DNA from 2 places in the Acinetobacter lactucae genome. Region 1 is predicted to be linked to the other one. Evidence: predicted binding sites of a transcription regulator. Region 1 holds the regulator's gene; the other holds the start of a gene.
The links. The regulator PhoB, encoded in region 1, activates phosphate uptake and scavenging genes when phosphate is short. The targets are predictions, from matches to a motif close to TGTCATNAANCTGTCATAA.
Positions count from the first base shown of each region.

Region 2: HLV59_RS13775 (inorganic phosphate transporter) is a predicted target of PhoB. The motif match lies at 2,701-2,719, and genes of this name have one in related genera.

Region 1 covers NZ_CP053391.1:114,495-118,937, forward strand. Annotated here, with positions in the region: gene HLV59_RS00525 (alpha/beta fold hydrolase) at 1-231, shown strand, start outside; gene phoR (phosphate regulon sensor histidine kinase PhoR) at 299-1,657, opposite strand; gene phoB (phosphate regulon transcriptional regulator PhoB) at 1,667-2,377, opposite strand; gene HLV59_RS00540 (TetR/AcrR family transcriptional regulator) at 2,631-3,302, opposite strand; gene HLV59_RS00545 (SDR family NAD(P)-dependent oxidoreductase) at 3,515-4,348, shown strand; gene HLV59_RS00550 (MATE family efflux transporter) at 4,406-4,443, opposite strand, start outside.
Region 2 covers NZ_CP053391.1:2,934,334-2,938,776, forward strand. Annotated here, with positions in the region: gene HLV59_RS13770 (D-serine ammonia-lyase) at 1-858, opposite strand, end outside; gene HLV59_RS13775 (inorganic phosphate transporter) at 1,023-2,654, opposite strand; gene metH (methionine synthase) at 3,117-4,443, shown strand, end outside.

The DNA of each region.
Region 1 (4,443 bases):
CCGACCGTGCCATTAATGATTGTTCAAGGCTCTAAAGATCATTTAGTCGACCCTAGAGGGACATCTGCTTATTACCAACAGTTATGTAAATTAAAAAAACCAACTATTTATCAAACGATTGATGGTGGTGATCACCGTGATGCACTGCGTCAAAGTAATACTTTTGCCACTCACTTTTTGAATGTCATAGAGAAAAACCAGACAAAATCTTATTGCTCAAATTTTAAGTAAATTGGTTTAAATGCTACAAAAAAGCCGACTTTTCATGAGTCGGCTTTTTAAATGTGAGAGGGCAACTTTAGGTCATGTTATAGAGTCTTTCTTTTGGAAAAACTGCGGTAAAGGTTGATCCTTCGTTTTCTTTAGACTGCACATCTAAATAAGCGCCGTGTTGCATAAGCACGTGTTTTACAATCGCTAAGCCTAAACCTGTACCACCTGTTTGACGGCTACGGTCACTGTCAACACGATAGAAGCGTTCAGTCAGTCGTGGCAAATGTTTAGGGTTAATTCCGATGCCTGTGTCTTGCACGCTAAAGTAAGCATGTTCACCATCATCATGCCAACCAATGGTAATAGTTCCACCTTTTGGCGTGTACTTGATGGCATTGGTAATTAAGTTACTAAACGCGCTGGCAATTTCCATATCGGAACCAATCAGGTCACAGTGGCTATCAATATGTAAATTGAGCGTGTGTCCATAATCGGCATTGTAGGCCTGAGCATCATCAAACAATTGATTCATTAAACTCGGCATTTCGATAATCTGATTTTTTGCAATTTTCTTGTTATTTTCTAAATTCGATAACAACAGTAAATCATTCACCAACGCATTCATACGCTTGGTTTGGGACTGCATCTGATCAAATGCACGTTTCCAGCGTGGGCTAATATCTTCCTGATCGGTAAATGTCTCGATATAACCACTGAGCACCGTTAATGGCGTACGAAGTTCATGCGAAATATTATCGACAAAGTCTTTGCGCATTTGCTCAAGGTTATGCATACGAGTCACATCGTAAGCCACCAATAAACGACTTTCTCCACCAAATCTTGTGAGTTTAACCTGCACATAGCGGTCATCATCAAAATTGGAATGCAGCTTAATCCCATCAGGTGCCTGATCAATATTATTAAAATATTCAATAAAGGTCGGCTGACGTAAAATCGTTAAGAGGTTTCGGCCACGGTCAAGTGGACTAATCCCTAACAAACGTTCGGCAGCAGGGTTCCACCACTCGATTTGATGTTGGTCATCAATAAGTACAACCGCTTCAGCAAGTGCGACCAAAGAAGATTGAGCGCGGTCAATTAAACCGACCATTTCGGCCTGAACAATTCGTTCTTGGCGCTGAGCACGGTAAACATTAAATAACAATGCCCCCCAAATCCCGTTAAGGTTTGGAGGCACGTCATAAGGTTTATTGGCAATCCAGTCATTGACCAGATATAAAGAACGTAACTGGAGTGTAAAAAACACCACGAAGGCGATAAAGATACAACTCCAGAAATACCCAATACCGAAACCGACTAAACCGGCAATAATTAGAAAAAATAATAAAAGCCGTAAATCTTGTTTGGCAAACGTCCATAAACTACTGTAGCGAGAAAGCTTTTGTTCACGTACCTGTTCAGGGACGGGGTAGGGTTCATACATAAATCTTGGTTAACCTGCGGCTAAATCTGCACGTGTAGAGAAACGGTAGCCAGTTCCACGTACAGTCTGAACAAATCGGTCAACACCAAAAGGTTCTAAGACTTTACGCAAACGACGGATATGCACATCGATAGTGCGGTCTTCAATATATACATTACCGCCCCACACTTGATCGAGCAACTGGGCACGCGTATATGCACGTTCAGGATGGGTCATGAAAAACGCAAGTAAGCGATATTCAGTTGGGCCCATATCTAAAATGCTGTTGCCAAAGCTAACACGCTGGCTTACAGGATCAAGGATTAATCCGTTGGCATCAATTGTTTTTTCACCACTTAATGCATTAGCGCGGCGCAGAACTGCCTTAATACGAGAAACCAGTTCACGTGTTGAGAAAGGCTTCGTCATGTAGTCATCTGCACCCGCATCAAGACCCTGTACTTTATGGTCTTCTTCTCCGCGAGCAGTCAGCATAATCACTGGAATTTCTGCGAGGTTCTCATCACGTTTTAAGCGGCGACATAAATCGACACCGCTTACGCCTCCAGGTAACATCCAATCAAGCAAGATAAGCGCCGGACGTTGGTCGACGATAATTTGATGAGCCTGTTTGGCATCTTCTGCCTGTAAACACTGAAAGCCTGCCATGTCCAAAGAAGTATGGATCATTTCGCGAATAGGAAGCTCATCATCGACAATTAAAATATAGTCATCTTTCACAGCGCAATATCCTATAGATTTAACGGTGAACCGTTTTGTAGTTATGACAGGCTTATTACAAAGATTAATTATGACAATTTCATTGCAGAAAAGTCTATAAAATTGAATTTAGCAATAATTTGTGACAAAACTAAGGCAAAGGTATGACCAAATTGTGACATGTAAGCTTCAAACTTTCTAAAGTCATTCAATAGGTTAACACAGTAATTACTTAGTTGTTTTTCACATTTTAAGCTGTCAAAAAACTTTAATATTATTTTGAAACCTGAGCTAATAAAGACAAGAAAACAATACGACATGCGGTTAAAACCTGCTCAAGAGATTGCTCAAACCCTCCCATAACCCAACGAATCGCAATTTGAGTGACATATCCATTTAAACCAGTTGCGATTAAAGAGAGTTCATTTTCGTGGTGCTGAATTTGGGGCATGGTCAGCATAACGAAGGCTTGAATCATGCGATCAAATTGCGCAAGTGTTTCTTGAATGGTGGCTTGATTATGTAATTCTTGTACCAAGACTGCGTCTACATAGACAATACGAGCTAATCTCGGGTCATCTTTTAATGTCGTCAGCAGTGCTCTTAAACCTGCATCAACCATTTTTTCTGGATCGGGTGCAGCTTTAATCACGGCTTGCATCAGATTTTGTTGTAATTCTTCAATCATTTTTAAAAAGATGGTTTGAAATAAATCTTCACTCTTCTTAAATGATTCATAAAAATAACGTTCTGTGAGCTTTGCCTCTTGGCAGACATCTTTTACCGTCACTGAAAAAAAACCAAGGGTTCCGTAGGTCGCAATACCTGCTTCAATCAGTTTTTCACGGCGCGCCTCTTTACGTTCAGATAGAGATAAACCTTTGAACTGACGTTCTTTACTCACACTTTTTGTTTTCTTTTTACTGGTTGAGTCGTTAGTCGCCATAAATAAGTTGTTTCCTAAAGAATGGTTGCCTAATTTATAGGTTTTGGCCAAATATGCTCACTATGATAAAGCGCTCAGAAGAATTGTGCCATTCTATCTGAAATTACAGTGTACTATATTGACAATGTGTATTGTCAAAATTATATTGAAGTTGTCTAAACTGCACATGCAATGAACTGACTGTGCAAATATCGAAAAACAAAGGATGGACAATGAAAAATTTTAAAAACAAAGTCGCTGCAATTACGGGCGCGGGTTCTGGCATTGGGCAACAGTTAGCAATTCTTTTGGCAAAACAGGGCTGCCATCTTTCGTTGAGTGATATTAATGAAAAAGGATTACAACAAACTGTCGAGCTTTTAAAACCATACAGCAATATTACTATTACCACCAAAAAGCTTGATGTGTCTGACCGTGAAGCGGTAAAGCAATGGGCACAAGAAACTGTGCAAGATCATGGCTCTGTTAACCTGATTTTTAACAACGCTGGTGTTGCATTAGGGTCAACTGTCGAAGGCGCGACCTACGAAGATTTAGAGTGGATTGTGGGGATTAACTTCTGGGGTGTCGTATACGGTACTAAAGAATTTTTACCATTCATTAAGCAGACTCAAGATGGCCATATTATTAACATCTCGAGCTTATTTGGTTTAACTGCTCAACCAACCCAATCTGGCTATAATGCAACTAAATTTGCTGTACGTGGTTTTACCGAATCATTACGTCAAGAGTTGGATATTGAAAAAAGTGGCGTGAGTTCTTTGTGCGTACATCCGGGGGGAATTCGTACCAATATTGCTAAAGCTGCAAAAATGAGTGATAGCTTGAGTAGTTTGGGTATGGATCCGGCTAAATCGATTCAAAACTTTGATAAGTTCTTACGTACTCCACCAGAAGAAGCGGCTCGTCAAATCTTGGATGCTGTTTTGAAAAATAAACGCCGTTTATTGATTGGTAGTGATGCAAAATTTCTTGATGCATTGCAGCGTTTGTTCCCAACAGGATATCAACGTGCTTCAACCGTTGTGACCAAATGGATGAAATAAGATTTAAATTAAAAAAAGCCATCAAATAATGGCTTTTTTTATGTGGCTTGGGTGGTTCTAAATAAGAACTTTGATCGTCTTTTTCTTCCAGATAA
Region 2 (4,443 bases), 1.2 Mb from region 1:
CCCACCAGGGCCTCCACCGACGCCACACGGCAAATAAACAAATAATGGGTGTTCAGCATCGACTTTAATTTGTTTTTGCTCAAATTGCTGTTTTAAACGTATTCCTGCAACGGCATAGCCTAAAAACAATGTTGTTGAGTTTTCATCATCAATAAAAAAGCAGTGAGGATCTTGCTCTGCGGCTTTACGTCCCTCTTCAACAGCTACGCCGTAATCACTCGCATATTCCACAACATTAACGCCCAGAGAACGTAGTTTGTCTTTTTTCCACTGTCTCGCATCAGCCGACATGTGAACAGTGACTCTAAAGCCGAGTTTGGCACTCATAATGCCTATAGAAAGCCCAAGATTGCCCGTAGAACCCACTGCAATTTGATACTTAGAAAAGAAAGCCCGAAATGAATCTTGATCTAATTTACTATAATCATCTTCTGGTTTGAGTAAGCCAGCCTCAATTGCCAATTTTTCGGCGTGAGTTAAGACTTCATAAATACCACCACGTGCTTTAATAGAACCTGAAATAGGTAAATGGCTATCTTTTTTCAGCCAGAATGTTCCGTTAATCTGTACTTGTTTCGTTGAAGAAAGTGCTTGTTGCATATGAGCAATTTCAACAATATCTGATTCAATTTTTCCGTGTTGTGCTTGAGTTTTGGGAAATACCTTTGCCAAATAAGGTGCGAAACGCGCTAGTCTTGCTTCTGCTTCACTTACATCCTTAGCGGTTAGTCCAACTTTTTCTAAAGCTTCTTTTAAAGGATAACGATGAGGTGTAAACCAAAATGTTTCTTGATAGGCTTGAAGTGTTTCAATAAGTGGAAATTGTTGTTTTAGCTGATCTATTTGAACCGCATTCATAATATATCCTGATATAAAAGTTTAAGCCCAGCCAATAAGCTGCTTGATGGCCTATAACAACTTATTAATTTATAGATGAATGTATATGAAAAATAGTCCCAATTTTAAAAACTAAACAAATAAAAAAGCCACTGTGAACAGTGGCTTTAATTTTTTAAATGCTTTTATACAAACTGTAAGAATAACCAGTACAAACCACCTGACAAGCAGATTGTTGCAGGAAGAGTAAATACCCATGCAGATAAAATTGTCTTCACGGTATTAAAGTTTAAACCTGATTTATTCGCGACCATCGTACCCGCAACAGCACTGTTTAAAACGTGTGTTGTTGAAACCGGCATACCTAAACCATCGGCAGCTGCAATTGTACTCATTGCGACAAGCTCAGCAGACATCCCTTGACCATAAGTCATGTGATGCTTACCAATACGCTCACCTACAGTCACAACAATACGTTTCCAACCCACCATTGTGCCTAGGCCAAGTGCTAAAGCAACCGCGACTTTTACCCAAGTTGGAATGTATTGTAAGAATGAATCTAAGCTACTACGGTATTCTTTCACAAGTTTCTTTTGTGATTGATCCATTTTTGGTAAAGCATCCGCTTTATCCAAACGTTTAAATGTAGTGGTGCTTAAATACATGTCATTACGAATTTCGCTAATTGCAGCTTCAGGAATATCTTTTAAGTTGCTATAGCTAGAAACGCGCTCACCCAAATGATCAGTCATACTTGCCAATGCAGGTACAACTTCCGGAGTTTGCTGTTTAGTTTGAATATAGGTAGTCAGAATAACACGTGCTTTTTCATCGGTTAATTCTGGCTGATTTTGATTCAAAAATACGGCAGTTTGAGAAGAAAGCTGATGGAATGATTGAATTTGTTGTGTATCAAGGTTTTTATTTAATGAATAAGCCAATGGCACCAGACCAACCAAAATCAGCATGATGAGTCCCATACCCTTTTGGCCGTCATTAGAACCATGTGCAAAACTTACACCTGTACAGGTAAAAATTAAAATTGCACGAATGATTGCTGGCGGTGGTTTGTTACCTTCAGGTGGCTGGAATAATTCTAACTGGCGTTTAAAAATAGTTTTAACCAACAAGAATACAATCGCTGCAAAAGCAAAACCAATTAAAGGTGAAAATAATAATGCCTTACCGACTTTAATCACCTGATCCATGTCTACACCACTGGTTGTTACGCCAGTCGATGCACTCAATAGATGGTTCATAATGCCCACACCCAAGATTGAACCAATCAAGGTATGAGAGCTTGAAGCAGGAATTCCTAAGAACCATGTACCTAAGTTCCATAGAATCGCAGCAATAAGCAATGCAAAAACCATTGCGAAACCTGCACCACTGCCCATATTCATAATCAGTTCAACAGGCAACAATGCAATAATGCCGTAAGCGACTGCGCCGCTTGCAACCATTACCCCAAGGAAATTACAAAAACCAGCCCACATGACTGCAACCGGTGCTGGTAAAGCATTGGTGTAAATCACTGTTGCTACTGCATTTGCAGTATCGTGGAAGCCATTTACAAACTCAAAGCCTAAAGCAATCAAGAGTGCAGTTGATAAAAGAATAACTGAATAAAGACTCAAAGGTGGTACATGCGCTAAATCAGCACTCACCTGAAATCCAATATAAATAAGTGTTGCAACAATAATCGTCAGAAACACCGGCATAAAAAATTTAGGTGTCGGGACATGTACATTCGTCGATTTGACTTGCAGGTTTGCCGCAAGTTTTGAATCCGAAACAGGGGGTAGATTAGAATTCATGCAGACGGTAAGAGGATAAAAAAATCCTCTGTATTCTTAAATTAAATTATGACAATTATATGACAAAGCAGCGCCCGATGAAGTCAATTTTTCATATTTTGACCTCATTTGATGCACCTTTCCTCTACGATTTTTATTTTTTTATAAAAATACAATAACTTACATAAGTCCCCACCCATCTAATTTATGACTATTTTTGAAGCAAAAAGATCTAAAAAATTACCTAAATGGCTAATTTTTAAACACCACAATTGTCATAAAACCGAATATTGGAGATGAAATATTTCAATATCATGATCATTTGATGAATATTTGATGAAAAATCACTCGCCACTTTGTCATAAAGTACTTGTTTAGGGGATGATTTACAGTGAATGATGGGTCGTTATAGGTCATCTATTGCGCAACTATTCTGTTACAATAGCGCCGCATTTTTAAATTCGTACAATATCGGGGTTTTATATGTCCACGCTTGCCACCCTAAAAGCGCTTCTTGCCAAACGTATTCTGATTATTGATGGTGCAATGGGTACCATGATTCAGCGCCATAAATTGGAAGAAGCAGACTACCGTGGTGAGCGTTTTGCCGATTGGGCACATGACTTAAAAGGTAACAATGATCTTTTAGTTCTGACACAGCCTCAAATCATTCAAGGTATTCATGAAGCTTATCTTGATGCTGGTGCAGACATTATTGAAACCAACAGCTTTAACGGCACGCGTGTCTCAATGTCTGATTACCACATGGAAGATCTTGTTCCAGAGATTAACCGCGAAGCAGCACGTTTAGCTAAAGCGGCTTGTGAAAAGTATTCGACTCCAGATAAACCGCGCTTTGTAGCAGGTGTACTTGGGCCAACATCACGTACTTGTTCAATTTCACCTAATGTAAATGACCCTGCCTTTCGTAATATCACCTTTGATGAGCTAAAAGAAAACTATATTGAAGCGACTCATGCGCTGATTGAAGGCGGTGCAGACATTATTCTAATTGAAACCGTTTTCGATACCTTAAACTGTAAAGCAGCAATTTTTGCGGTTAAAGAAGTCTTTAAACAAATTGGTCACGAATTACCAATTATGATTTCAGGGACTATTACCGATGCATCAGGTCGTACCTTAACAGGTCAAACTGCTGAAGCTTTCTGGAACTCTGTACGTCATGGCGACTTGTTATCGATTGGCTTTAACTGTGCACTTGGTGCAGATGCAATGCGCCCTCACGTAAAAACCATTTCTGATGTCGCAGATACGTTTGTTTCAGCACATCCAAATGCTGGCTTACCAAACGCATTTGGTGAATATGATGAAACACCCGAGCAAACTGCAGCATTCTTAAAAGAATTTGCAGAAAGTGGTTTGATTAATATTACTGGTGGTTGCTGTGGTACAACGCCTGACCACATCCGTGCAATTGCCAATGCGGTAAAAGATATTGCACCTCGTCAAGTTCCTGAAACTGTACCGGCTTGTCGTTTAAGTGGTTTAGAACCATTTAATATTTATGATGACTCACTTTTCGTAAACGTGGGTGAACGTACCAACGTTACAGGTTCAAAAAAATTCTTACGCTTAATTCGTGAAGAAAACTTTGCCGAAGCTTTAGAAGTGGCACAGCAGCAAGTTGAAGCTGGCGCACAGATTATCGACATTAATATGGATGAAGGGATGCTCGATTCGCAAAACGCGATGGTGCATTTCTTAAACCTTGTAGCTTCCGAGCCAGATATTTCACGTGTGCCAATCATGATTGACTCATCAAAATGGGAAATCATTGAAGCTGGCTTAA